2 regions of the Sinorhizobium sp. GQ132 genome follow, and region 2 is predicted to be linked to the other one. Evidence: predicted binding sites of a transcription regulator. Region 2 holds the regulator's gene; the other holds the start of a gene.
What was found. Region 2 encodes HrcA, which represses chaperone genes, less so after heat shock. Its sites were predicted from a motif close to GTTAGCACTCNCNNNNNGNGAGTGCTAAC; they were not measured.
Positions count from the first base shown of each region.

Region 1 (12,153 bases), on a different contig from region 2:
TTTCTCGACTGCTGCGCTGTCAATCGATTCTATTCGGCCGAGCCCGACAGTACTGCCCACGATGACCGCGTGGGCTTGGCCTTCCTGGTTGAACTCGGCCGCGTATGTGGCCTGGCCAGTGACCTTCAGGCGGCCGTCGATGCGCGACAAGGATTTACCGATAGCCGTCGTCATGCCACATCTCCTGCCATTTCGAGTGCTCGTACGATCGTTGCGGGAAGGAGTTTCACCTTGAACCCGTTGTGGGAGAGAGGACGCGTCTCCTCGGTCGAAACCGCCGCCGCGATCTCGTAGCTGGCGCGAGCGGCGGGTTTTCCCACCAGCGCCTGCTCGACAGCGTTCATGCGCCACGGGCGGGTGCCCACGCCCCCTGCAGCGATGCGGACCTCTTGGATTGTTCCGTTCTCCACATGAAGAGCCGCCGCCGTCGATACGAGGGCAAACTCGTAGGAGGATCGGTCCCTGACCTTCAGGTAGCGCGCCTTTCTCGCATAGGGGCCGTTTGGGATCTGGACCTCCACGATGAGTTCGCCTGGTTCCAGCGTGTGCTCGAGATGAGGCGTCGACTCCGGAAGCCGGAGAGCTCCTCTACCGGAATGGTTCGCTCGCCGGCCGGCCCCTTCAAGGAGAGCGTCGCGCCCAGCGCGACGAGAGAAACGGCCAGATCGGATGGGTGTGTGGCGACGCAGTGCTCGCTGGTGCCGAGAATTGCATGGCCGGCGTTCAGGCCGTCGATTGCCGAGCATCCCGAGCCCGGTACGCGCTTGTTGCAAGGCGCGTCCAGCATTCGGAAATAGGGACAGCGGACCCGCTGCAGCAGATTGCCGCCGATCGACGCCACGTTGCGGAGCTGCGGCGATGCACCCTCGGTCAACGTTTCCGAAATGAGCGGCTGCAATCTGCGCACGTCCTGATTGGCGGCGACCTCGGACATTCGCGCCAGCGCGCCGATGACGATCGCCTCATCCGTAGCCCGGATGTAATTCAGCGGCAGCCTGTTGATGTCCACGATCTTTTCCGGCGTCTCCACCTCCTCGCGCATCAGGTCGACGAGGGTCGTCCCGCCGGCAAGATATCTGGCTCCGGCAGCGGCTGCGGCGATCGCTTCGGACTCGCTGGCCGCCCGTTGAAATTCAAAGGGTCTCATGTACGATCCTCCTTGGCAGCCTGGGCGACGGCCGCCACGATCCCGGGATAGGCGCCGCAGCGACAGATGTTGCCGCTCATCCAGTAGCTGATCTCCTCGGCCGAGGACGCATGACCCTCGCTGATGCAGCCGAGCCCCGACATGATTTGTCCCGATGTGCAATAGCCGCATTGAAAGGCGTCATGCTCGATGAAGGCCTCCTGCAGCGGATGCAGCGCCTCTCCTTCCGCGACGCCCTCGATGGTCGTGATCTTCGCGCCGTCATGCATGACGGCGAGCGCCAGGCAGGCATTGACGCGCCGGCCGTCTATCAGCACCGTGCAGGCCCCGCACGCACCCTGGTTGCACCCTTTTTTGGTCCCGGTCAGAGAGAGCCTCTCCCTCAGCATATCCAGAACCGACAAGCGGGGATCGACGACCAGCTGATGGACGCGACCGTTCACGGTCACTTCCAACGGCAGCGTGTGGGTGGGAAGCGCGGGCGTTGCCGTTGAATCCGCTGCTGCCCCGGCTGGGAGCGGCAGCGCCGCAAAGGCCACGGCCCCGGCGGTTGCCTGAAGCGCTTCTCGGCGTGACATGGTAAGACCTGGCGGATGCGATTCTGCTGTTTCGTCAGTCATGAAAGGTCCCCTTCAGCTCAGTAGTGGCGATAGAGGATAGGACGTCCGCCGCGGCTTCACTGTTCCGGTCTTTCGGAATTGTTCCGATGTTGCTGTGACGATCAAGGACTGCGGCGTGAGTCAGCCATCAGCCGTCAAGCTGCCGTAATACAGGCATCGCTGAAGCATTTCGCCGATGAGCCCGGCGCAAGATGTCAGAGCCGACGGCGAAACTCGGTCGGTGTGATCCCTACCGCTTTTCGAAAGCTAGCGGCAAAAGCGGATTGTGTTTCATAGCCCACGGCCAGAGCGATATCGTTGACACGCAGCTTCATATCTCTCAGCAGCGTCTTGGCGTAGGCGATGCGCTGGCGGGTCAACCATCCGTATGGCGTCTGTCCGGTGGCCATACGGAAGGCCGTACAGAAGTGGAATCGGCTCAAGTTTACCAGGTCCGCCAGTTCCTGAATGCGGATATCCTCCGCCATATTCTCGCGCATATAGCCGGTGACGCGCTTGACCTGCCAACCCGAAAGACCACGCTGCGGTCCAGGCGAGATAGGCATTGAAGTTGCGGAATGAGCCCTGAGGAGCTGAAGACAGACGAGGTCGAGGAGCTGATCGATGTACAAGTGGGAGATCGCGTCTCCCGAATTTATCTCGTCGTTGATCAAAGCCATGATGGTGAACAGTTTGGGATCGTTGAAGTTGACGCGGTCAAGCAGCTCGGGCTCCCGGCCATTTCCCACCTGATCCGCGCTGGCCAGAAGGCGCTTGTGACCCAGGAAAATGTTCGAGACCTCGACAGGGCCGTCGGCACGCCAAAATCCACCGTGGCCTCTTGGTGCCAACGTGATCGTCCCCACCGCCGCGGGAGCGGAAATCGTCTGACCGCCGATCTTCACCGAGGCCATGCCCTGCCCGGAGTATTTCGCAGAGAGCACATGATCCTTCAGCGGCGGCAGATCATACTCGAACGGTTTGTTCCACCACCGGCCGACCAGTCGCGTATCATCCGAAAACACCTCCGGAACAAGGGGTGGCGACAAGCCCCGCTGCAAACGACGAATGTGGGCCGCCGTGTCCGCAAGCGCTTTCCCGCCCATGGCTGTCCCCTCTTCTTTAATCTACAGCTGACCCAAGCTTCGGGAACGCTAGCATTGCTCGAATATTTGCAAAATATACAGTTTGGTGAAGTGACGGCTTGTATTGGCGGTAGCGCGTACTTGCACGAGGCGGTCAACGGCTCAGCGTGACGCCACTTTGCCGCATTCCAACTGCCGCGTCGAGGTACGCGGATCTTTCGAAAAGAGTCCGGCGCCTTACCGATCCCTCGCAGGCCTGCTTTGCACCGGCAGCGTCACGACGAAGCAGGCGCCGCCGTCCGGCGGAGCTTCGTAGCGGACGGCGCCGCCGTGACGTTCGGCGATCTGGCGCACCAGCGCCAGTCCCAAACCCCAGCCGCCCGCAGCCTCGCTCCGTCCCGAAGGGCGGTAGAATGGCTCGAAAACGCGGTGCCTCTCGCTATCCGCTATGCCGGGCCCGTGATCGCGGACCCTGAGGATCGCAGCACCGTCCGCCGGCGCGACAGCGGCTGTGACAGGTGGACCGCCGTGGTGCAGCGCGTTCTGCAGAAGGTTGCGCACGAGCCTGCGAAGCAGGCGAGCATCGCCTGCGACGATCGCAGGCATTCCGGAAACCTCGACGTCGTTGCGCGCGCCCTCTTCCGAGACGAGAGCCAGAAGGTCGACGGACTCCAGCGCATCGAGCTTCTCGACGTGGTCCAGTCTGCTGGCCAGCAGGATCTCCTCGATCAGCGTGTCCAGCTCGGAAAGATTACGGATGATTTCCTGCTTACGATCCTCATTCGGCGCCTGCTCGTAGAGGTCGATCGCCATGCGCAGGCGCGCAAGCGGCGAGCGCAATTCATGGCTCGCATTTGCGAGCAACGCCCGGTGCGACTTGATCAGCCGCTCGACATGGTCGGCGGCTCTGTTGAAGCTCTTGGCCACCGCCGCCACCTCGTCGCTGCCGTCTTCCGGCACGCGAGCCACTAGATCGCCCTTGCCCCAGGCATCCACGCCCACGCGCAGCCGCTCCAGCCGGCGAGTCAGGTGACGCACCATCGGATAGGCGGCCAGCCCGATGACACCGGCGATCAAAACGAGGTAGGCGAGCGGATTGCGGCTGGAGGGACGCAAGGGCCGTTCCAGGCGCGCAGCCACGGTACGGCCGTCGGGCAGTTCGGTGACCATGGTGTGAAAATTGCCCGGGCCGCGCCAAGTCTGGTCGAGAACGTCGCGCGGTAGCGGGCTGCCGGCACTTGCGATCAGCCCGCCGCGCGGGTCGAATACGGCAATGTCGGCATTGAAGGCGCGTGAAAACCGCTCAATGGTCGCCTCGACGGTCCGGTTGTCCATGTCCGGCGGAATGAGCGCGGCGACGAACCGGGCGCGCTGGCTTTGCCAACCGGATTCCTCCTCGCCCTGCCCGAGCCATACGAATGCGGCGCTGGCGACGGCAACCGCAGCAAGGCTCGCGAGCAGTGTCAGGTAGATTTTCAGGAACAGCCGGCTGCGCATCGCTTTATCTCATATCGTCCTGATAGCGGGCGAAGACATAGCCGGCGCCGCGCACTGTTATGATGCGCTTCGGATGTTTCGGATCGCTCTCGATGGCCGCCCTGATGCGCGAGATGTGAACGTCGATCGAGCGGTCGAAAGCATCCAGCTCCTCGCCCTTGACCGCATCCATCAACTGTTCGCGCGAGAGCGTGCGGCCGGGATTTTCGGCGAGCGCTACAAGCAGGTCGAACTGGTAGCTCGTCAGCGTACACTCGCGGTCGTCGATCCTGACGGAGCGAGAACCGGGATCGATCTCCAGCCGTCCGAAGCGAAGGGACCGCGCAACCACGGCGCTGCCGTTTCGGCGGCGCAGAATAGCCTTCAGCCGTGCCAGAAGCTCGCGCGGATTGAAGGGCTTGGGCAGATAATCGTCAGCCCCGAGCTCCAGCCCGACGATGCGATCCGTCTCCTCGCCTTTGGCCGTGAGCATCAGGATGGGGACGTCCGATACCGCGCGTATGCGTCGGCAGGTCTCGAAGCCGTCGAAATCCGGCAGCATGACGTCGAGGATGACGACGTCAGGGTTGCGGCGCCCGAGCTCGGCGATGCCCGCCGTGGCGGTCGCCGCGGTATCGACGGTGTAGCCGTTTCCGGAGAGATAGTCGGAGAGCATGGCGGACAGGCGCGTGTCGTCGTCAACAATCAAGACCCGTTCCGCCATCCCTGCGCTCCGCTCAATCTTCTGCCCGACTCATACTTACCACCTGCCGTGGCCCCTGCGCTCTTTCAAATGCTTGACGAGCTTGACGCGCTGCTCCGGCGTCAGCACTTCGGCCGCGTCGAGTAGAGCGGTCGTCATCTTACGTGAGGCCTCGTCAATGGCTGCAATGCGTTCGCTGCGAAGTTTCTCGGCGGCGGCCCGATCGATGCCCGGCGCGCCGAGGAGCTCGATAACCTCCTCGCGCGTCTCGCGGAAGTCCCGGAAAGTCGGCCTGATCTCGGCGCGGGCATTATCGATGATGTCCCAAAGCCTGTCTTCCTGTTCGGGTGTCGCATCGAGCTCGTCGAGCATGGTGCCGATCCGGTGTTCCATAAAGCCGCCACCTCCCATATGCGCCTGCATTACATGGCCGCCCATGCCGAAACGGCCCATGCCGAAGCCGAAATCGTCGCTGCGCGCCGCTGCAAATCCCACCGCGCTGACGGCCGCGACGGCCGCGAGGCCGCCGATCGCCGCGTGCCGTCCCCATCCTTTCGAAACGGCTTTGCCGGCGCCCAGGCCCGACAGGTCCTTTTCTTCGTTGTCCATTGCCAGTCTCCTTTGCTCCGCAGCACCTGCTGCGATGGAGAAAAGCTAACTCGACAACGTTTCGACCGTTCTGGGCGAATGTGAAGAAATGTAAAGCCGCCGCTGCGCCGTAAACTGGAGGACGCGAGCACGAGCTACACCGATCCGGCACGCTCCGCCGCCGCCTCGGCGACCAGCCTCAATCGATCCAGCTCGAGGCGCGCATCGGGAAGCGCTCTATGGACGGGCGACGGCCCGGTTGCGCCGATGACGCCGAGGACCAGGTCCGATATCTCCTTATCCGAAAACCTCTCGCCCATCTTGCGCCGTGCCGCATCGAAGAAGGCCTCGTCGGACCTTTTCAGCCGTAGAGCGTGCCTTGGCAGCCCGGCGGCTCTCAACAGCACGCTCAGCCATTTGCCGTCCCAGGAGGGTGCGCTGGCATAGAGCTGGTGTCCGGCGAGCTCACGGATCATTTCTTCGGCGATGAACGCGACGGGGAGCCCCTCCGCCCGAAGCAGTTCCCTCGATATGCCATGGACTTCCTCGGCTTCGTCGGACCAGTCGATCCATTCCGGAGCCGGCCGTATCAGATAGGAACGCGAGCGGCCGTCCTGGAAGACCCAGGCGACCTCTATGGGGAAGCTTTTCTTGTTCAGAGACGATGCTTCGAAATCCAGGAATACGATCATTCGCGGCCACGTTCTTCCAATGCACCAACGTAATCTAGGTCAGTCCCGCTCGATCGACATGTCCAGGGAATCTCACGCGATATGTCGGAATGCCACGCGGCCGCCAGCAGCTCCAATGGAATGGCGCCACACTTGTTACTCCCACCACCGGCGTCCCGGTGCCAAACTACTTCAAGCCCGACAGCCAGGCCATGGCGCGGTCGGGATCGCGCCTCCGAGAGGCGCCAATGCGTACAGATTGCCAAAGCGCACAAACTGGAGGTGCCGAGCCATGACGAAACCAATGCACACGCCACCCGTCGTCCCGCCGCAGGCCTGGGAGGCTGCGCGCGAGCAGCTCCTCGTCAAGGAAAAGGCACTGACCCGGGCGCGCGACGCGCTGGCCGCCGGGCGCCGGCGGATGCCATGGATGGCTGTAGAGAAGGAATATGCGTTCGAAGGCCCTGCGGGGAAGGTCAGCCTCGTCGACCTGTTCGACGGTCGCCGTCAGCTGATCGTCTACCGCGCCTTCTTCGAACCGGGCGTTTTCGGCTGGCCCGACCACGCCTGCAGAGGCTGCTCCATGGTGGCCGATCAGGTGGCGCACCTCGCCCACCTGAACGCCCGTGACACAACCCTCGTCTTCGTCTCGCGGGCACCCCAGGCGGACATCGCCCGGCTGAAGGCGAGCATGGGGTGGCAAATCCCGTGGTTTACCGTGACAGACAGCTTCGACGCCGATTTCGGGGTGGACGAGTGGCACGGCACGAACGTGTTCTATCGCGACGGCGACCGCGTTTTCCGTACCTACTTCATCAATAATCGCGGCGACGAGCAGATGGGCAGCACGTGGAACTACCTCGACATCACGCCGCTCGGCCGGCAGGAAGTCTGGGAGGATTCGCCCGAGGGCTATCCGCAGACCCCGACCTACAAATGGTGGAACTGGCACGACAGCTACGTCAAAGACGCCGAGCCGGACAAGAAGTGGGTCGAGGTGTCGGACGCCGGAGAGGCGGCGTTCCGGAACCAGGACTAGATCGGGGCGACCCTGGGCCGAAAGAACGCTTCCCGCGCCGCAGCGTTGGCGCGGCTCTCATCTCCGTGACAAGCACAGAGAGATGAAGAAGAGGAGAAATTGCAGTCCTCCGATACGTTCGAGCGGTATGAGGGAAAGTATGTTTCCGCCCGGAAGGGAGGCCCGCCCCCGAAGGCAAGGGCGGGCCTGACCGATCGCTTAGAAGTCCATGCCGCCGCCCGCCGGAAGCGCCGGTGCGGCTTCTTTCTTGGGCTTTTCTGCGATCATGGCTTCGGTCGTAACGAGAAGACCGGCGACCGACGCTGCGTCCTGAAGCGCGGTGCGGACGACCTTGGCCGGGTCGATGACGCCCATGGCATAGAGATCGCCATATTCGTTGGTCTGGGCATTCCAGCCATAGGAGAACTCCGCCTTCTCGCGCAGCTTGCCGACGATGATAGAGCCCTCGGCTCCGGCGTTTTCCGCAATCTGGCGAACGGGGGCTTCGATAGCGCGGCGCACGAGATCGACCCCGACGCGCTGATCGTTGTTGGCGGTCTCAAGGCCGTCGAGAGCCTTGACCGCCCGCAGCAATGCGACGCCACCGCCGGGCAGGATCCCTTCCTCGACTGCCGCCCGCGTCGCATGCAAGGCGTCGTCGACGCGGTCCTTCTTTTCCTTTACCTCGACTTCGGTAGAGCCGCCTACGCGGATCACCGCGACGCCGCCGGCGAGCTTGGCAAGGCGCTCCTGCAGCTTCTCGCGATCGTAGTCGGAGGTCGTTTCCTCGATCTGGGCGCGGATCTGCGTGGTACGGCCCTCGATCTCGGTCTTCGAACCCGCACCGTCGACGATGGTGGTGTTCTCCTTTTCGATCGAGACTTTCTTGGCCCGGCCGAGCATGTTTAGCGTGACGCTTTCAAGCTTGATGCCGAGGTCTTCCGAGACGACGGTGCCGCCGGTCAGGATGGCGATGTCTTCCAGCATGGCCTTGCGGCGGTCGCCGAAGCCGGGCGCCTTGACGGCCGCAACCTTGAGGCCGCCGCGCAGCTTGTTGACCACGAGGGTGGCGAGCGCCTCGCCTTCCACATCCTCGGCGATGATAAGGAGCGGTTTGCCGGACTGGACGACGGCTTCGAGCACCGGCAGCATGGCCTGCAGGTTGGAAAGCTTCTTTTCGTGGATGAGGATATAGGGATCCTCCAGTTCCACGCGCATCTTGTCCTGATTGGTAATGAAATAGGGCGAGAGATAGCCGCGGTCGAACTGCATGCCCTCGACGACCTCGAGTTCAGTCTCGGCCGTCTTGGCCTCCTCGACCGTGATCACCCCTTCATTGCCGACCTTTTCCATGGCCTCGGCGAGATAGCGTCCGATCTCAGTGTCGCCGTTGGCGGAAATGGTGCCGACCTGGGCGATCTCGGAATTCTTGGAGATCTTCCTGGCGTTGTTCTTCAATTCCTTCACGACCGCATCGACTGCGAGATCGATGCCGCGCTTCAAGTCCATCGGGTTCATGCCGGAGGCGACGGCCTTGGCACCTTCCCGGACGATTGCCTGTGCGAGCACGGTTGCAGTCGTCGTTCCGTCCCCGGCAAGGTCGTTGGTCTTGGATGCGACTTCGCGCAGCATCTGCGCGCCCATATTCTCGAACTTGTCCTCGAGTTCGATTTCCTTGGCGACGGAGACGCCGTCCTTGGTGATCCGCGGCGCACCGAACGACTTGTCGATGACGACATTACGGCCCTTCGGGCCGAGGGTTACCTTTACGGCATTGGCCAGCACATCGACACCACGCAGCATGCGCTCGCGTGCGTCGGTCTGAAATTTGACTTCCTTCGCAGCCATTTCTTCACTCCTCAATAGGCAGCTTGTTGACTGTATCTTCGCATTTTCAGGCGGCTATCTTCTCGGCGGCCTGGGCCTCGATGATTCCCATGACATCGCTTTCCTTCATGATCAGCAGATCTTCGCCATCTATCTTGATCTCGGTGCCGGACCACTTGCCGAACAGGATGCGGTCGCCCACCTTGACGTCGAGCGGCTGGATCTGACCCTGTTCGCTGCGCGCGCCAGGACCTACAGCGATGACTTCGCCTTCCTGGGGCTTTTCCTTGGCAGTGTCGGGGATAATGATGCCGCCTTTGGTCTTCTCTTCGGACTCGACGCGGCGGACGAGAATACGATCATGAAGCGGTCGAAACGCCATGTTTTCCTCCATGGACAAACATTGATGATCTTGTTCCCCATCCCGGACCGGATGACCAATCCGGACGGGTGCGAAGCCTCGTTCGAGCACTTCGCGCGGGTTGATCTGGTTGGGCAAAAAATGGATTTCAAGGGGCCTCTGCAAAAAAATCAGCAGCGCTTCGACGCGGCTGCTAACAGACTGGAGAGGAACCTGAATTTCGCTGTGACGTTAAGGTCATGCCGGGGCCTCGCAGGATCGGCCGGGAGCCGGCGAATGATATGTAACGGAGATGAAGTATGCGATTTTCATCGGATCTCGAGCGCCAGCTCAACGGTTACGGTCTCACGACCGCGCATATCCTCTACCGCATTCCCGATTTCGAATCCGTCCTGCAGACCTATGTCTGGCAGGATTACGACGTCGCACCGGAATTTCCCCAGATGCGAAAGTTCCTCGATTTCTGGCAGACCAATCTGGACGGGCCGCTCCACTCCGTGCGGTTCACCCACAAACGGTTGATCGGCCCGAACGAGTGGCGGCAGGTGGATGGCGAATTCAACATTCACTGATTTCCGGCGTTGAAAGGGCACTTGCGTCTCCCGCTCGACGCCTATTGAGATTCGGGCCACCCGCGGCGGCTTGTTGATTTCGTCATTCCTGTGCTCGTCACAGGAATGCAATCGGACCAAGTCCTCGGGCTGAAAGAACGCTTCCCGCGCCGCAGACGCGGCGCTGCCGGATCCGTGTGACGAGCACAGATTCCAGCCCCCGCCTCAAGGTGGGGAACACGGCGGCGGATCTGCCTGGCGTCAGATATCCTTGAGAAGGCGGAGGGCGTCGTAGATCGCGGCGTGGGTGGTGCGCGCCGCGACCGCATCGCCGATCCGGAAGAGCTGGAACTTGCCCTCCGCGTTGCGGACGACCGATTGCGGTTCCCCGGCGATCAGCTGGTCGTGCGCGATCTCGCCCAGATTGCTGGAGGAGGGCTTCAGCTCGAAGTACAGATCGTCGAGCGGGATGGTTCCGTGATTGACGACCACCTGGTCGAAGGTCCGCTGTTTGGAGATACCCCCGTAGTCGCTGCCGACATGGGCGACCAGTTGATTGCCGCTCTTTTCGACCGCTTCCAGACGGTAGGTGACGGTAAAGGTCACATCGAGCTTCTGCAGGGAACGCATGTAAGGCACGAGGTTCATCGCCATGACCTCCGGCGCGAAGGAGCGGTCGGGCGTCATGATCTCGACCCTTGCGCCGGCATTGGCGAGAAATTCGGCGGCCTGCAGAGCGGCGTGGTCGCCGGCGTCATCGAAAATCAGGACGTTGGTGCCCGGCTTCACATCGCCGGAAATAATGTCCCACGCCGACACGACCAGCTCGTTGCCTCTCGACAGCACCTCCGTATGCGGAAGCCCGCCGGTGGCGATGATGACGACATCAGGATTTTCCGCCTGAATGGCCTCCGCTTCCGCCCAGGTATTGAAATGGAAGGTGACGCCGAGTTTTTCGCACTGGCTCATGCGCCAGTCGATGATGCTGATCATTTCCCGCCGGCGCGGGCTCTGCGCAGTCAGGCGGACCTGGCCGCCGGGGTCGCTTGCCGCCTCGAACACAACCACCTCGTGGCCACGCTCCCCCGCCACGCGTGCCGCCTCGAGACCGGCCGGTCCGGTCCCGACGACGACCACTTTCCTGCGACAGTGTGCCTTCGCGATGCTGTGCGGCATCGTCAGCTCGCGTCCGGTCGCAGCATTGTGGATGCAATAGGCGGCGCCCCCCTGGTAGATGCGGTCCAGACAGTAGTTCGCGCCTACGCAGGGGCGAATGTCGTCCTCCCGCTTCTCGATGATCTTACGGACGATGTGCGGGTCGGTCATGTGGGCGCGGGTCATCCCGACCATGTCGAGCTTGCCGGACGCAATCGCGTGGCGCGCGGTCGCGACGTCGGGGATTTTAGCCGCATGGAAGGTCGGGAAATTCGTCGCTGCGCGGATCTCGCCGGCGAAGTCCAGATGCGGCGAGTTGGCCATGCCCTGAATAGGGATCACATCGGTCAGTCCGGGGTCGGTATCGATATGGCCGCGAATGATGTTCAGGTAGTCGATCAGTCCGCTTTCCTTGAGACGTTTCGAGATCTCAAGACCTTCCGCCTTGTCCGTCCCCCCGGGAAGGCATTCATCGGCCGTGTATCGCACGCCCAGGATGAACTCGTCTCCGACACGTGCCCGGATCGACTTCAGAACGTCGAAACAGAAGCGCATGCGGTTGTCGAGCGAGCCGCCGTAAGGACCATCGAGTTCGTTCGTCAATGGCGAGGCGAACTGGTCGATGAGGTGACCGTAGGCCTCGAGTTCGACGCCGTCCATACCGCCGGCCTTCATGCGCTCGGCCGCATCGGCAAAATCCTTGATTATCCTGTCGATGTCCCAGTCTTCGATCTTCTTGGGAAAGGCGCGATGCGCCGCTTCGCGATGATGCGAGGGAGCGACGACCGGGAGCCAGTCTCCCTTGTCCCACCGCGTGCGCCGGCCGAGATGAGTGAGCTGGATCATGATCGCCGCCCCCTCCTCGTGCACGGCGTCGGTCATCTCCCTGATCCACGGCACGATCTCGTCCTTGTAGGCAAGCAGATTGTTGAAGACCGGCGGGCTGTCCTTCGAGACGGCCGCCGAACCGGC
Region 1 covers NZ_JCAXDX010000009.1:16,501-28,653, forward strand. Annotated here, with positions in the region: gene AC6CIG_RS21360 (xanthine dehydrogenase family protein molybdopterin-binding subunit) at 1-174, opposite strand, end outside; partial or broken gene AC6CIG_RS21365 (FAD binding domain-containing protein) at 171-1,147, opposite strand; gene AC6CIG_RS21370 ((2Fe-2S)-binding protein) at 1,144-1,767, opposite strand; gene AC6CIG_RS21375 (helix-turn-helix domain-containing protein) at 1,962-2,852, opposite strand; gene AC6CIG_RS21380 (sensor histidine kinase) at 3,069-4,328, opposite strand; gene AC6CIG_RS21385 (response regulator) at 4,333-5,031, opposite strand; gene AC6CIG_RS21390 (Spy/CpxP family protein refolding chaperone) at 5,068-5,619, opposite strand; gene AC6CIG_RS21395 (3'-5' exonuclease) at 5,754-6,290, opposite strand; gene AC6CIG_RS21400 (DUF899 domain-containing protein) at 6,562-7,308, shown strand; gene groL (chaperonin GroEL) at 7,507-9,135, opposite strand; gene groES (co-chaperone GroES) at 9,182-9,496, opposite strand; gene AC6CIG_RS21415 (usg protein) at 9,775-10,047, shown strand; gene AC6CIG_RS21420 (oxidoreductase) at 10,288-12,153, opposite strand, start outside.
Region 1: the regulator HrcA is predicted to act here: its motif matches at 9,645-9,673, upstream of groES (co-chaperone GroES).

Region 2 (12,153 bases):
CGGCCAGACGACATAACCCTCGACCTCGCCGCGAAAGAGCTCGACATGTCCGTCCGGCCAGGCAAGGCAGAGAACGGACACGAAGCGTGCGGTACGGCTTTCGGGCGTCACCGCACCCTTGTCGCGGAGCGCCTCTTCGACCTTTTCCATGGCCATCTGGAAGTCGCGGCTGCCGTCCTCACGTTCGGCCCAGTTGGCCGTGTAGACGCCGGGGGCGCCGCCGAGCGCGTCGATGGCAAGACCGGAATCGTCCGAAAGCGCCGGCAGTCCGGATGCCCTGGCCGAGGCGAGCGCCTTGATCGTCGCGTTCTCCTCGAAGGTCGTGCCGGTCTCTTCCGGCTCGACGAAATCGAGATCGGCTGCCGATTTCGCCTCGAAGCCGAGAGGCCCGATGAGGTCGCGGATCTCACGGATCTTGCCGGCATTATGGCTCGCGACGACGAGCGTCTTGTCGATCAGTCTGCGCATCTGTTCCGTTCCGTTCAGGTTCTGCCGAAATCAATCCTTGGCCCAGAGGCCCGCTTCCGCGCATTCCAGGCTGTTGCCGGCCGGATCGCGGAAATAGAAGGAGCGGGCGCCGTTCGGCCAGCGGACATCCGCCTCGATCGAAACTCCGGCTGCCTCCAGTTTCGCCTTCCAGGCATCGAGTGCCTCGGCGGCGACCCGGAAGCACATGTGCCCGTTGCCCTTCGTCCCGTGCGGAGGCACGGGAAGTGCGCCCGGTGCAGGCGGCTTCACCGTCTCCGCCGGGTTGAAGATCAACAACACGCCTTCGCCGCAGCGGAAGAAGACATGGCGGCTACCGGCGCGCGTGATCCTTTCAAGGCCGAGGACCGTTCCGTAGAAGGCCTCGGCCTGGTCGAGATCGTCCGCGTAAAGCGCGGTTTCCAGAATGCCTTCGAATGTCGGCACCGGACCGGTTCCTCTCAAGTGATCCAGAGCACTTCCGGAAAAGCCATGACGGCGTTCCGTCCGGAAGTGCAAATTGTCGAAGCGTCAGATCATCTCACTGCTGCCGTGCAGCAGAGAGCAGTCTAGCCTGCTATCGCCTGCTTCTGCATTTCGACGAGTTCGGCAATGCCGTTCTTGGCGAGCAGCATCAGGCTTGCGAATTCTTCTTCGCTGAAGGGCTTGCCTTCCGCCGTTCCCTGGATCTCGACCAGGCCGCCGCTGCCCGTCATCACGAAATTGGCATCCGTCTCCGCAGCCGAGTCTTCGAGATAATCGAGGTCGATGACCGGCTGATTGGCGAAAATGCCGCAGGAAATGGCGGCCACATGATCTTTCAGGACCTTCTCCAGCTTGACCATGTTGCGCGCTTCCATCCACTTCAAACAGTCGTGGAGGGCGATCCAGGCGCCGGTGATCGACGCAGTGCGCGTGCCGCCGTCGGCCTGAAGCACATCGCAGTCGATCGAGATCTGACGTTCGCCGAGCGCCGGAAGATCGACGACGGCTCTGAGCGACCGCCCGATCAGCCGCTGGATCTCCTGCGTGCGGCCGCTCTGCTTGCCGGTCGCCGCCTCACGCCTCATGCGCTCGCCGGTCGCGCGCGGCAGCATGCCGTATTCCGCGGTGATCCAGCCCTTGCCGCCGTTGCGCAGCCAGGCCGGAACTTTTTCCTCCAGGCTGGCGGTGCACAGAACATGCGTGTCGCCGAAGCGTACCAGGCAGGATCCTTCCGCATGCTTGGAGAAATTGCGCTCGAACGAGACCTTGCGCATTTGGTCGATTTTTCTGCCGGATGGCCGCATCGTCAACTCCTGTCGATCCCGACTGCATGTTCCTTCGAGTCCTGTTCGGTTCAAGGACAAGACCATGCAGAATTCAAAGTGCTCCAGCGGCCTTTGCGCGTCTGAAGACACGCGGCGCTTTCGTGAGCCTTCTAGATCATGGCGTGGGCAAAGGGAACCGTTTGATGTCGAAGCTTCGCAGTGATTTTTCCCTTTTGCCATTCCCCGTGCGGATCACTATATTCTTTGCGAACACGGAATACTGATCACGGAGTGACATGGTACTGCGCAACCCTGGAACGAAGGGGATCGCATCGGCGCTGGACGAGCGCTCCGGCGAGATCTTCCGCCGCATTGTCGAGAGCTATCTGGAAAGCGGGGAGCCGCTGGGCTCGCGCAATCTCTCTCGGCTGTTGCCGGTGTCGCTGTCGCCGGCCTCGGTTCGCAACGTGATGAGCGACCTCGAGGATCTGGGCCTGATCTATTCCCCCCATGTCAGCGCCGGCAGGCTTCCGACGCAGCTGGGCCTGCGCTTCTTCGTGGACGCCTTCATGCAGGTGGGCAATCTCTCGCCGGAGGAACGCGCCTCGATCGAAAGGCAGGTTCACCCGGGAAATCGCGACCGGTCGGTCGAAAACCTTCTTACCGAGGCGAGCCAGATGCTGTCCGGCATGTCGCGCGGCGCAGGTCTCGTCATCACCACCAAGAGCGACCCCGTTCTCAAGCATGTCGAGTTTATCCGGCTGGCGCCGACCAAGGCACTGGCGGTGCTCGTCGGCGAGCACGATCAGGTGGAGAATCGCATCATCGAGCTGCCGGCCGGGATCACCAGCGCCCAGCTCACGGAAGCGGCGAACTTCGTCAACGCTCACCTTGCCGGTCAGACGATCCCCGAATTGCGGACGCAACTGGAAAAGGTCAAGGAGACGGTGCGCGGCGAGCTCGACGCGCTCTCGCAGGACCTGGTCGAGCGTGGGCTGGCGATCTGGTCCGGAAGCGAGGGCGACGGCCAGCCGGCGCGGCTGATCGTCAGGGGCCGCGCCAATCTGCTCGAAGGATTGGAAGGGACGGACGACATTGAGCGGCTGCGCATGCTCTTCGATGACCTCGAAAAGAAGGACAGTCTGATCGAGATCCTCAACCTCGCCGAGAGCGGCCCGGGCGTGCGCATCTTCATCGGTTCCGAGAACAAGCTGTTTTCACTCTCCGGATCCTCGCTGATCGTCGCTCCCTACCGCGACAGCGACGACCGCATCGTCGGCGCGGTCGGTGTCATCGGGCCGACCCGGCTCAACTATTCCCGCATCGTTCCCATGGTCGATTACACCGCACAGCTCATGTCGCGGCTGTCGCGCTGAGCGAATCCTTTTGATCGATGCAGCAATCGACCCTTGATTTTTCGGGCCCAAACATCGATATCGGGCTTCAAATCCAGGCAACAGAACGTTCAAGCAAAGCGACTTCCGCTGGTTTGATGATGCCGAACAGAGCAAAAGACAGAAATTCGGAGAACGTCATGACCGACGAAACGAACAAGAACGGACCCGAGGCCGCGGCGCCTGAAGAATTCGAAACAGCCGCTGAGCCGCAAGCTGCGGAGAAGCCGGAGGCGGATGCTTCCACGACCGCGCCGGATCCGCTTGAGCTTGCCAGGGCCGAGAGTGCGGAACTGCGCGACAAATATCTTCGCCTGGCTGCGGAGATGGACAACCTGCGCCGGCGCACCGAACGTGACGTGAAGGACGCGAAGTCCTATTCCGTCGCGGGCTTCGCGCGCGACATGCTGGCGGTCTCCGACAACCTGCGCCGCGCGCTGGATGCGATTCCGGCCGACGCCAGAGAGGCGGGCGATGCCGGCCTGAAAGCACTCATCGAGGGTGTGGAAATGACCGAACGGTCGATGCTCGCGGCGCTCGAGCGTCACGGCGTGATGCAGCTGGACCCCACCGGCCAGAAGTTCGATCCGAATTTCCACCAGGCCATGTTCGAGGTCCCGAACACCGAGGTTCCGAACAACACGGTCGTCCAGGTGGTCCAGGCGGGATACACGATCGGCGAGCGCGTTCTGCGCCCGGCGATGGTCGGTGTTGCCAAGGGCGGCCCGAAAGCCGCGTCCTCTGAAAGCGAGACGCCTGCTGCCTGACGGCGCATGAATGCGATTTGCGAAGGGCCGCGCACTCTGCAAGGTGCGCGGCCCTTCGTCATTGTTCGAAATATCGCATGCTCTTCCAACCGGCTCCGGCAGGACAGCAGGCAGAAGATACTCAGGCAGCGTGCGATGTCGTGTCGTCGCTAAGCAGCGTGTAGATCGCGCTTGCCGAGTCGCTCGCTCGGATACGCGACACCATGTCGTGGTCGCGCAGCACGCGGGCGATGCGCGAGAGCGCCTTGAGGTGGTCGGCGCCGGCACCTTCCGGTGCAAGCAGCAGAAAGACGAGGTCGACCGGCTGGTCGTCCAATGCCTCGAAATCCACCGGCGTATCGAGCCGCGCAAAGATACCGACGATCGACGGCAGATTGCTAAGCTTGCCGTGCGGGATGGCGATGCCATTGCCTACCCCGGTCGAGCCGAGTCTTTCTCGCTGCAGGATGACGTCGAAAATCTCCCGCTCCGGAAGACCGGTGAGCTTCGATGCTTTTGCCGCCAATTCCTGAAGGAGTTGCTTCTTCGAGTTGGCCCTCATGGCCGGGATGATCGCATTTTGATGCAGCAAGCCTGCCAATGCCATTCTTTTATCCTCGTTCGCCGGTTAGAGCCTGGCAATCTCATCACAAATGCGCCGTGATGGCTCTACCCATCTTTGTCTTGGCGGGTCGAATGCACAGAAAAGTCGAGCTTTTCCGCCGTCCCGCTGATCGGAAAGACGGGGGACGCCAGTCCGGCTGGCTTCCCCCATCCCCACTCATGCCTTGATATTGGCGGCGTCGATCCAGCCAATATTCCCATCGTTGCGTCGATAGACGATGTTCAGGTCATCCTTGCCGGGGCTGCGGAACATCAGCACCGGTTCATCCGTCATGTCCAAGGCCATAACGGCATTGGCGACGGACATTGTTCTCAACTGTTTCGTCGTTTCGGCAACGATCGTCGGCGCATAATCGTCGGGGACTTCCTCGTCCTCAAAGGGCACCGAGTCCATCACTCGATAGGCCACTTCGGTGGCATTCTGCCCGTTGCCGTTGTGATGGTCCTTGAGCTTGCGCTTGTAGCGCCGGAGCCGCTTCTCGATGCGCTCCGAAGCCGCGTCGAAGGCTGACTGTGGCTCGTTCGCCTGGCCGTTTGCCTGCAATACCACGCCCGTATCGAGATGAAGCTTGCAGTCGGCGCTGAATCGCGACCCTGACTTTTCCACAGTGACCTGGCTCGAATATCCTCCGTCGAAATATTTGGTTACGGCCTGCTCGATCTGCTCGCCGATGCGGACGCGAAACGAATCGCCGATTTCCATATGTTTACCGGATACACGCACACTCATGGAGTTTCCTCTCTTGTTCGTGAATTGCGTGCCCAGTCTATTCCAAGCGCCCCCGTCATCCAAGCACTTCAGCGACGGGAGTCCCGAACAACCGAAATCGTGAGCGCGCGCTGCCTCTATGCAAGCGCGGCGGCCTCATATCCGCTGTACCGCGGAGAGTCAATTGCGCGTCGTGGGATTAAACGTTCATCGAGCCCCGGCGGTTCCGCAGGCGAGAGCCCAAAGCGCAACCCGGCTTACGCGCTTGCGGCCGCCCGGAAATGCTCAGAATGCCGAGGTTTTGGCCAGCGCGCGTTTCTCGCGGCGGCGCTGGACGGAGGAAGGGATGCTCATCGTCTCGCGATATTTTGCGACGGTGCGTCTGGCGATATCGACGCCGGCTTTCTTGAGGACGTCGACGATATCGTCGTCCGAGAGCACGGCATCGGCGCTTTCCTGATTGATCATCGTGCGGATGCGATGGCGCACGGACTCGGCGGAATGTGCATCGCCGTTTTCCGCCGAGCCGATCGAGACGGTGAAGAAATACTTCAATTCGAAGAGCCCGCGCGGGGTCAGCACGTATTTGTTGGAGGTGACCCGGCTCACCGTCGACTCGTGCATCTTGATCGCATCCGCGACGATCCTGAGGTTCAGCGGGCGAAGATGGCCGACGCCGTGGACGAGAAAGGCGTCCTGCTGCCGGACGATTTCGCTTGCCACCTTCATGATCGTCCTGGCGCGCTGATCGAGGCTGCGCGTCAGCCAGTTGGCATTTTGCAGGCACTCGTTGAGAAAGGCCTGTTCGCCGCTGTTCTTCCGGCTGGACCGTGATATTTCGGTGAAATAGTCGTGGTTGACGAGAACCCGGGGCAGGGCATCCGGATTGAGCTCGACCAGCCAGCCGCCATCGGGTGCGGCACGCACGACGACGTCGGGAACGATGGCCTCGAACACACCGGTTTCGAAGCTGGTGCCCGGTTTCGGATCGAGCTTGCGGATCTCGGCGAGCATATCGACCAGGTCTTCCTCGTCGATGCCGCAGATTTTCTTGAGACTTGCGAAATCGCGCCGTGCCAGGAGCTCGAGATTGGCCACGAGCGCTTCCATCGCCGGGTCGAGGCGATTGCGGGCGCGCAGCTGAATGGCAAGACATTCGCCGAGCGTGCGCGCAAAGACCCCCGGCGGATCGAACTGCTGAAGCACCTGCAGCACGCGCGCCACGTCCTCGACGGCCGCGCCCAGCTTCTCCGCCGTCTCGGCGAGGTCGGCGTGCAGGTAGCCGGCATCGTCGAGCTGGTCGATGAAATGCAGGGCGATCAGCCGATCGGAGGCAGTGCTGAGTGCAAAGGGCAACTGCTCGGCGAGAGCCTCCCTCAGCGTCTTGCGGCCGGCAACGAAATCGTCGAGATCGTAGCCCTCGGCGTCGCCGGCGCCCGGCATGGATTTCCATTGGCCGAGAAGCTCGGGCGCATCCGCCCGCTGCGGCGCCGTATCGTCGGGGAAGACGTTGGCGAAGTCGGCGTCGAAGCCTTCGCTGAGTCTCTCGCCGGATCTCGACATGGCGCTGTCGTAAAGATCGCTCTGACCTGCCGCTTCGTCGGTCTCGCCGCCGGTCTCAGCCGGATGCGGACTGGCATCCTCGCGATCCGATGTCGTTGCCTCATCGGCCGATTGGACCTCCAGCAGCGGGTTCTTCTCGACTTCCTGCGCGATGAAATGGCTGAGCTCCAGATGGTTCATCTGAAGCAGCTGGATCGACTGCATCAGCTGCGGCGTCATGACCAGCGACTGCGACTGTCTCAGATGAAGGCTGGCGGACAAGGCCATGCTGGCGTGAAACTCCCGTCGAGTTCTCCGAGCCGTGTCCGCTTGGACGGGCCCATTTTTTTATTGGCCCAAAAATTGCTTATTACTGGAATTTGGTCAAGCATGGACGGCGGCGGAGGTGCCGATTCAGCCGGCGGTCGTCCGTTCTGCCGGAATGCACGCCGCCGGCAGGTATCAGAGGCTGAAATTGTCGCCGAGATAAAGCCGGCGCACGTCCGGGTTGGTGACGATGTCGTTGGCGCGGCCATGCGTCAGCACTTCGCCGGCATGGATGATATAAGCCCGGTCGATCAGCCCGAGCGTCTCGCGCACATTGTGGTCGGTGATGAGGACGCCGATGCCGCGCGAGGTGAGGTGGCGCACGAGCGCCTGGATATCGGCGACGGAGATAGGATCGACGCCTGCGAAGGGTTCGTCGAGCAGCATGAAGGTCGGGTCGGTCGCAAGCGCACGGGCGATTTCGAGGCGCCGGCGTTCGCCGCCCGATAGCGCGATGGCGGGCGATTTGCGCAGGTGGGTGATCGAAAATTCACCAAGCAGATCGTTGAGCTTGCTCTCGCGGCGGTCGACGTTCTCGTCGTGAACCTCCAGCACCGCGCGGATGTTATCCTCGACCGTCAGCCCGCGAAAGATCGAGGCCTCCTGCGGCAGGTAGCCAACGCCCAAGCGCGCCCGGCGATACATGGGCATCGTCGTGACGTCGTTGCCGTTGATCTCGATCGAGCCCTCGTCCACCGGCACGAGGCCGGTGATCATGTAGAAACAGGTCGTCTTGCCTGCGCCGTTCGGACCAAGCAGGCCGACAGCCTCGCCACGGCGCACGACGAGCGAGACACCGTTGACGACGCGGCGCGAGCGGTATGATTTCGTAAGGTTCCGGGCAATCAGCGTGCCGTCGTAGCGCGCCTTGTCGACCGCGCGGGCAGCTGTCGCTGCCGCCGACGGCTTTTTGCCCCGTTTGCGTTTTTGGAGGAAAGGAATCTGCACGAGCGGGTCTATGTCAGTTCGTCTTGCGGGACTGCGGATCGAGCTGGATCTGTACGCGGCCGCCGCAGGCGTCGAGCTGCGCTTCGCCGGTGTCCATCTGGACGTTCAACTGGCAGCCCACGAAGACGTTCTTGCCTTCCGACAGCACGACCTTCTTGCCCTTGAGCACGATCGTCTGGTTGGTCAGGTTGACGATGCCGCTTTCGCCCGTGGCCTGCTGCGCACCGGAGCTGAGGAACACCTTGTTGCTGACCTCGATCCGATCGATATCGGCGTTGCCGCTGGTGACCGAGCCGCCGCCCGCCTTGTAGAAGACGGTCATGTTGCCGGCCTGCAGCGTCGTCGTGCCCTGGACGACCTTCACATTACCGGTGAAGATCGCCTTGCTTTCCGGATCCTTGATCTCAAGCTTGTCGCTCTCGATCTGGATCGGCTGGTCGTTCGAAAGCTGAAGGCCCTGCATGCGACTGGAGGTTGCCTGCGCCAGGGCGGCGGAAGCAATCAGCGAAGCGCCGAGCCCGGCCACGGCCAGAGCGGCTGAAATCCTTATGAGAGCGGCAGGTTTGACCGACATGGCTGCAGGGGATCCTGTTCTTGGGGTCCTGTTATTTTGCGTTTTTGCGAATGGCGCTGGGTTCGATATTGACCCTTACCATGCCTTCGAAAGTTACGACACGTCCCTTATCTGTCATTCGCAGCTTCTGCGCAATGATCGATCCGCCCTTCATGCTGATGGCAATCGGTTGTTTCGTCTCCATTTCGCCGGCATTGATGTCCAGATAGGCGGACTGGAAATCGGCATTGACGCCATTATTCATGGAAATCGTGAACGGGGCGTTCATATCGAGCGTATTCGCGCCGCGGTCGTAAATGCCACTCGTCGCATCCACCGTGGCGATCAGCGTATCGTTGACCGGCATCTCGGCGTGAATGGTCTCGAGTGTGATCAGATTCGGGTTGGCGATATCCTGAAGCGCCCGCGCGGCCTTCATCGAATAGCTGATATCCTGCTTGTTGCGGCCGGAAATCGCCGGGTTCTGCATGACGATCTTGCCGTTCTCGATCGTGGCCGTCTCGAGCTGCAGCTCTTCGGGCAGGAAAGCGCGCACGAAGGAAACGGCGACGAAGATCAGCGCAATCGCGCCGGCGATGAGCGGCAGCATGACTTTCAGGCGCCTTACGCGCGCCGAATGCCGCGCCGCCGAAGCATAGGCATCGGCAGAGCTCGTACCCACATCGGCAAAGATTGCGGGGGATCGGGCTTCGTTCAGCATCAAGGGCCTGTCAGTTTCCTCTGACCTCGGGCAGTCCGAGGGACACATATACATACATCGGCGTAAGCCACGGCGAATATGGTTATCTTGCTGCCGCCCAGCAATGGAGCGGTGCAAACTTTGCATTGTAAGACAATCCGGCCGCACTATTTCAATCCGCCGGGCATGCTCTACTCCATGCCGCGTCAAACCCCAAGGGGTTTCATACAGCAAGCCGCGTCGGCCCGGTACGTATTCCCGTGCGTCGCGTTGCAGACTGCCCTAGCTTGCCGCGTCTGAGGCGGATAGCATGTTCCGTGGGAAACTGACAGAACCCCTTACCACAAATCGGAGACACTCATGGACGAACTCGCCATTGCCGACCGCCGCAGACTGCGCAGAAAGCTGAGCTTCTGGCGTTGGGCGGCGGTGGCCGTTCTCGTCGCCGGCGGCCTCGCGCTGTTTGCCTTCTCAGGCTGGGGCGACGTGACGGAGCGCGCGCGCGATCACGTCGCGCGCGTTGCCGTTACAGGTCTTATCCAGGACGACCGGGAGCTTGTCGAGCGGCTGGAGCGGATCGCCGACAACCAGTCCGTCAAGGCGCTGATCGTGACGATCTCGTCGCCGGGCGGCACCACCTATGGCGGTGAGATCATCTACAAGGCCATCCGCAAGGTTGCCGAGAAGAAGCCGGTGGTCTCGGATGTGCGCACGCTTGCCGCGTCGGCCGGCTATCTGATCGCCCTTGCAGGCGACCGGATCGTTGCCGGGGAGACCTCGATCACCGGCTCCATCGGCGTCATTTTCCAGTATCCGCAGGTCAAGACCCTCATGGACAAACTCGGCGTGTCGCTTGAATCGATAAAATCGAGGCCTCTCAAAGCCGAACCGTCGCCGTTTCATCCTCCGAGCGACGAGGCGAGAGCCATGATTCAGGCGATGATCGACGACAGCTACGGATGGTTCGTCGATCTGGTGGCCGAGCGGCGCAAACTGCAGCGACCGGAAGCGCTGGCCCTTGCGGATGGCCGCATCTTCACCGGGCGGCAGGCGCTGGAAGGCAAATTGGTAGACGAGCTCGGCGGCGATGATGAAATCAGGGCGTTTCTGGCCGAACGAAAGGTCTCGAAGGACCTTCCCGTCCTCGACTGGGAAGCACCGAGCGGCGCGCTGTCCTTCGGCCTCGGATCGCTCCTGGCCGAAGCGGTCAAGGCGTTGGGATATGAGGCTTTTCCGACGATGAAGAGCCTCGAAAAGACCGGCCTGGACAAGTTGTTTCTTGACGGTCTTGTTTCGGTTTGGCAGGTTGAAGGGCATTGAGGAAGGCACGTGTGCTAGCCGCGTCACGAGGCCGTAGCTCCAGGCGAGCCTTCCCGAATGCGCAAACGCAGACAAAACAAGCCAAAAAAACCAAGGGGGGCGAACGTGATCAAGTCAGAGCTGGTGCAGATTGTGGCGGCGCGCAATCCGCATCTCTACCACCGCGATGTCGAAAATATCGTCAATGCGGTACTCGATGAGATCACGGACGCGCTTGCTGCCGGCAACCGGGTGGAGCTGCGCGGTTTCGGCGCATTTTCGGTCAAGAACCGGCCATCGCGGTCCGGCCGCAACCCACGCACCGGCGATTCCGTCTTCGTCGAAGAAAAGTGGGTGCCCTTCTTCAAGACCGGCAAGGAACTGCGTGAGCGGCTCAATCCGGGGATGAACGACAACAATAACGGCGAAGACGACTGACGAACGAGGCGCACAGGGATTGGCGCCTCTCGCGCGGGCGCCGAGTTCCACGTGTCGCGGCTCTCCGCCTCATAAGCGTGTCGAAACAAGGCGGCCCGCTTTATGTCACTATTCGTATGCATGTCGTTGTCGCGAAGCCGCCCCACAATTCCGGGCGACATGCATTAACATTCTGGTCGGAGCGGGTGCATGCTCAAGAAACTCATCAATATCGTCGTCTTCGTGCCGCTCGGAGTGCTGCTGATCGTCCTGAGCGTGGCCAACCGCCAGACGGCAACGCTTGCGCTGAATCCGTTCAATCCCGCCGACAGCGTGCTTTCGATCTCGGCTCCGTTTTTCGTATTTCTCTTTCTCGCCGTCATTGTCGGTCTCGTGCTCGGCGCTGCCGTGACCTGGTTTACCCAGGGAAAATATCGGCGTCGCGCGCGCAGCGAGGCCCACGAGGCGCTGAAATGGCATCGCGAGGCCGAAAAGCAGCGCGGCCAGGCGGAGAAGCTGGCGACGCAAGCGAGCCTGCCCGCGCCGCAAGGCTGAGATTGGTGCTGAACGCGTTCCGAGCCCTCAGCTCGCCGCCTCGGCCTTGCCGCTGACGGCCAGGTTGAAATCCGCGAAGAATTGCTGGGCGAGCTTGCGCGCCGTCGAATCGACGAGGCGCGAGCCAAGCTGGGCAAGCTTGCCGCCGATCTCCGCCGTGACGTCGTAGCGCAGCACGGTTTCCGCGCCCTCGTCCAGCAGCGTGACGTCGGCGCCGCCCTTGGCAAAGCCTGCTATTCCGCCCTTGCCCTCGCCGGATATGGTGTAGCTCGCGGGGGGATTGAGGTTTGACAGAACGACCGTGCCGTTGAAGGATGCGGAAACGGGGCCGATCTTGATCTTGACCACGGCCGCAAGCTCGGTTGGCGATTTCAATTCAAGAGACTGGCAGCCGGGAATGCATCGCTTCAGAATGTCCGCATCGTTCAGGCCACGCCAAACCGCGTCTCGGTCAGCCGCGATACGTTCCTCTCCGCTCATATTCATGCCGGTCCTCCCGTCCACTCTTGTTGGCGATCTTCGCAATCGGAAACGGCTTTGCCAAGAGCACCGGCGATGCTATTTGCAGGCTGAACATGCTACGGACGTGGCGAAGGCGCGTAAAACCGGTCGAGAGTGGCTGCG
Region 2 covers NZ_JCAXDX010000004.1:216,925-229,077, reverse strand. Annotated here, with positions in the region: gene rdgB (RdgB/HAM1 family non-canonical purine NTP pyrophosphatase) at 1-468, opposite strand, end outside; gene AC6CIG_RS12735 (VOC family protein) at 499-912, opposite strand; gene rph (ribonuclease PH) at 1,035-1,754, opposite strand; gene hrcA (heat-inducible transcriptional repressor HrcA) at 2,012-3,091, shown strand; gene grpE (nucleotide exchange factor GrpE) at 3,250-3,876, shown strand; gene ptsN (PTS IIA-like nitrogen regulatory protein PtsN) at 3,998-4,462, opposite strand; gene hpf (ribosome hibernation-promoting factor, HPF/YfiA family) at 4,637-5,209, opposite strand; gene rpoN (RNA polymerase factor sigma-54) at 5,474-7,018, opposite strand; gene lptB (LPS export ABC transporter ATP-binding protein) at 7,193-7,999, opposite strand; gene AC6CIG_RS12695 (LptA/OstA family protein) at 8,019-8,579, opposite strand; gene lptC (LPS export ABC transporter periplasmic protein LptC) at 8,611-9,279, opposite strand; gene sppA (signal peptide peptidase SppA) at 9,619-10,578, shown strand; gene AC6CIG_RS12680 (integration host factor subunit beta) at 10,684-10,995, shown strand; gene AC6CIG_RS12675 (hypothetical protein) at 11,185-11,529, shown strand; gene AC6CIG_RS12670 (SRPBCC family protein) at 11,557-12,015, opposite strand.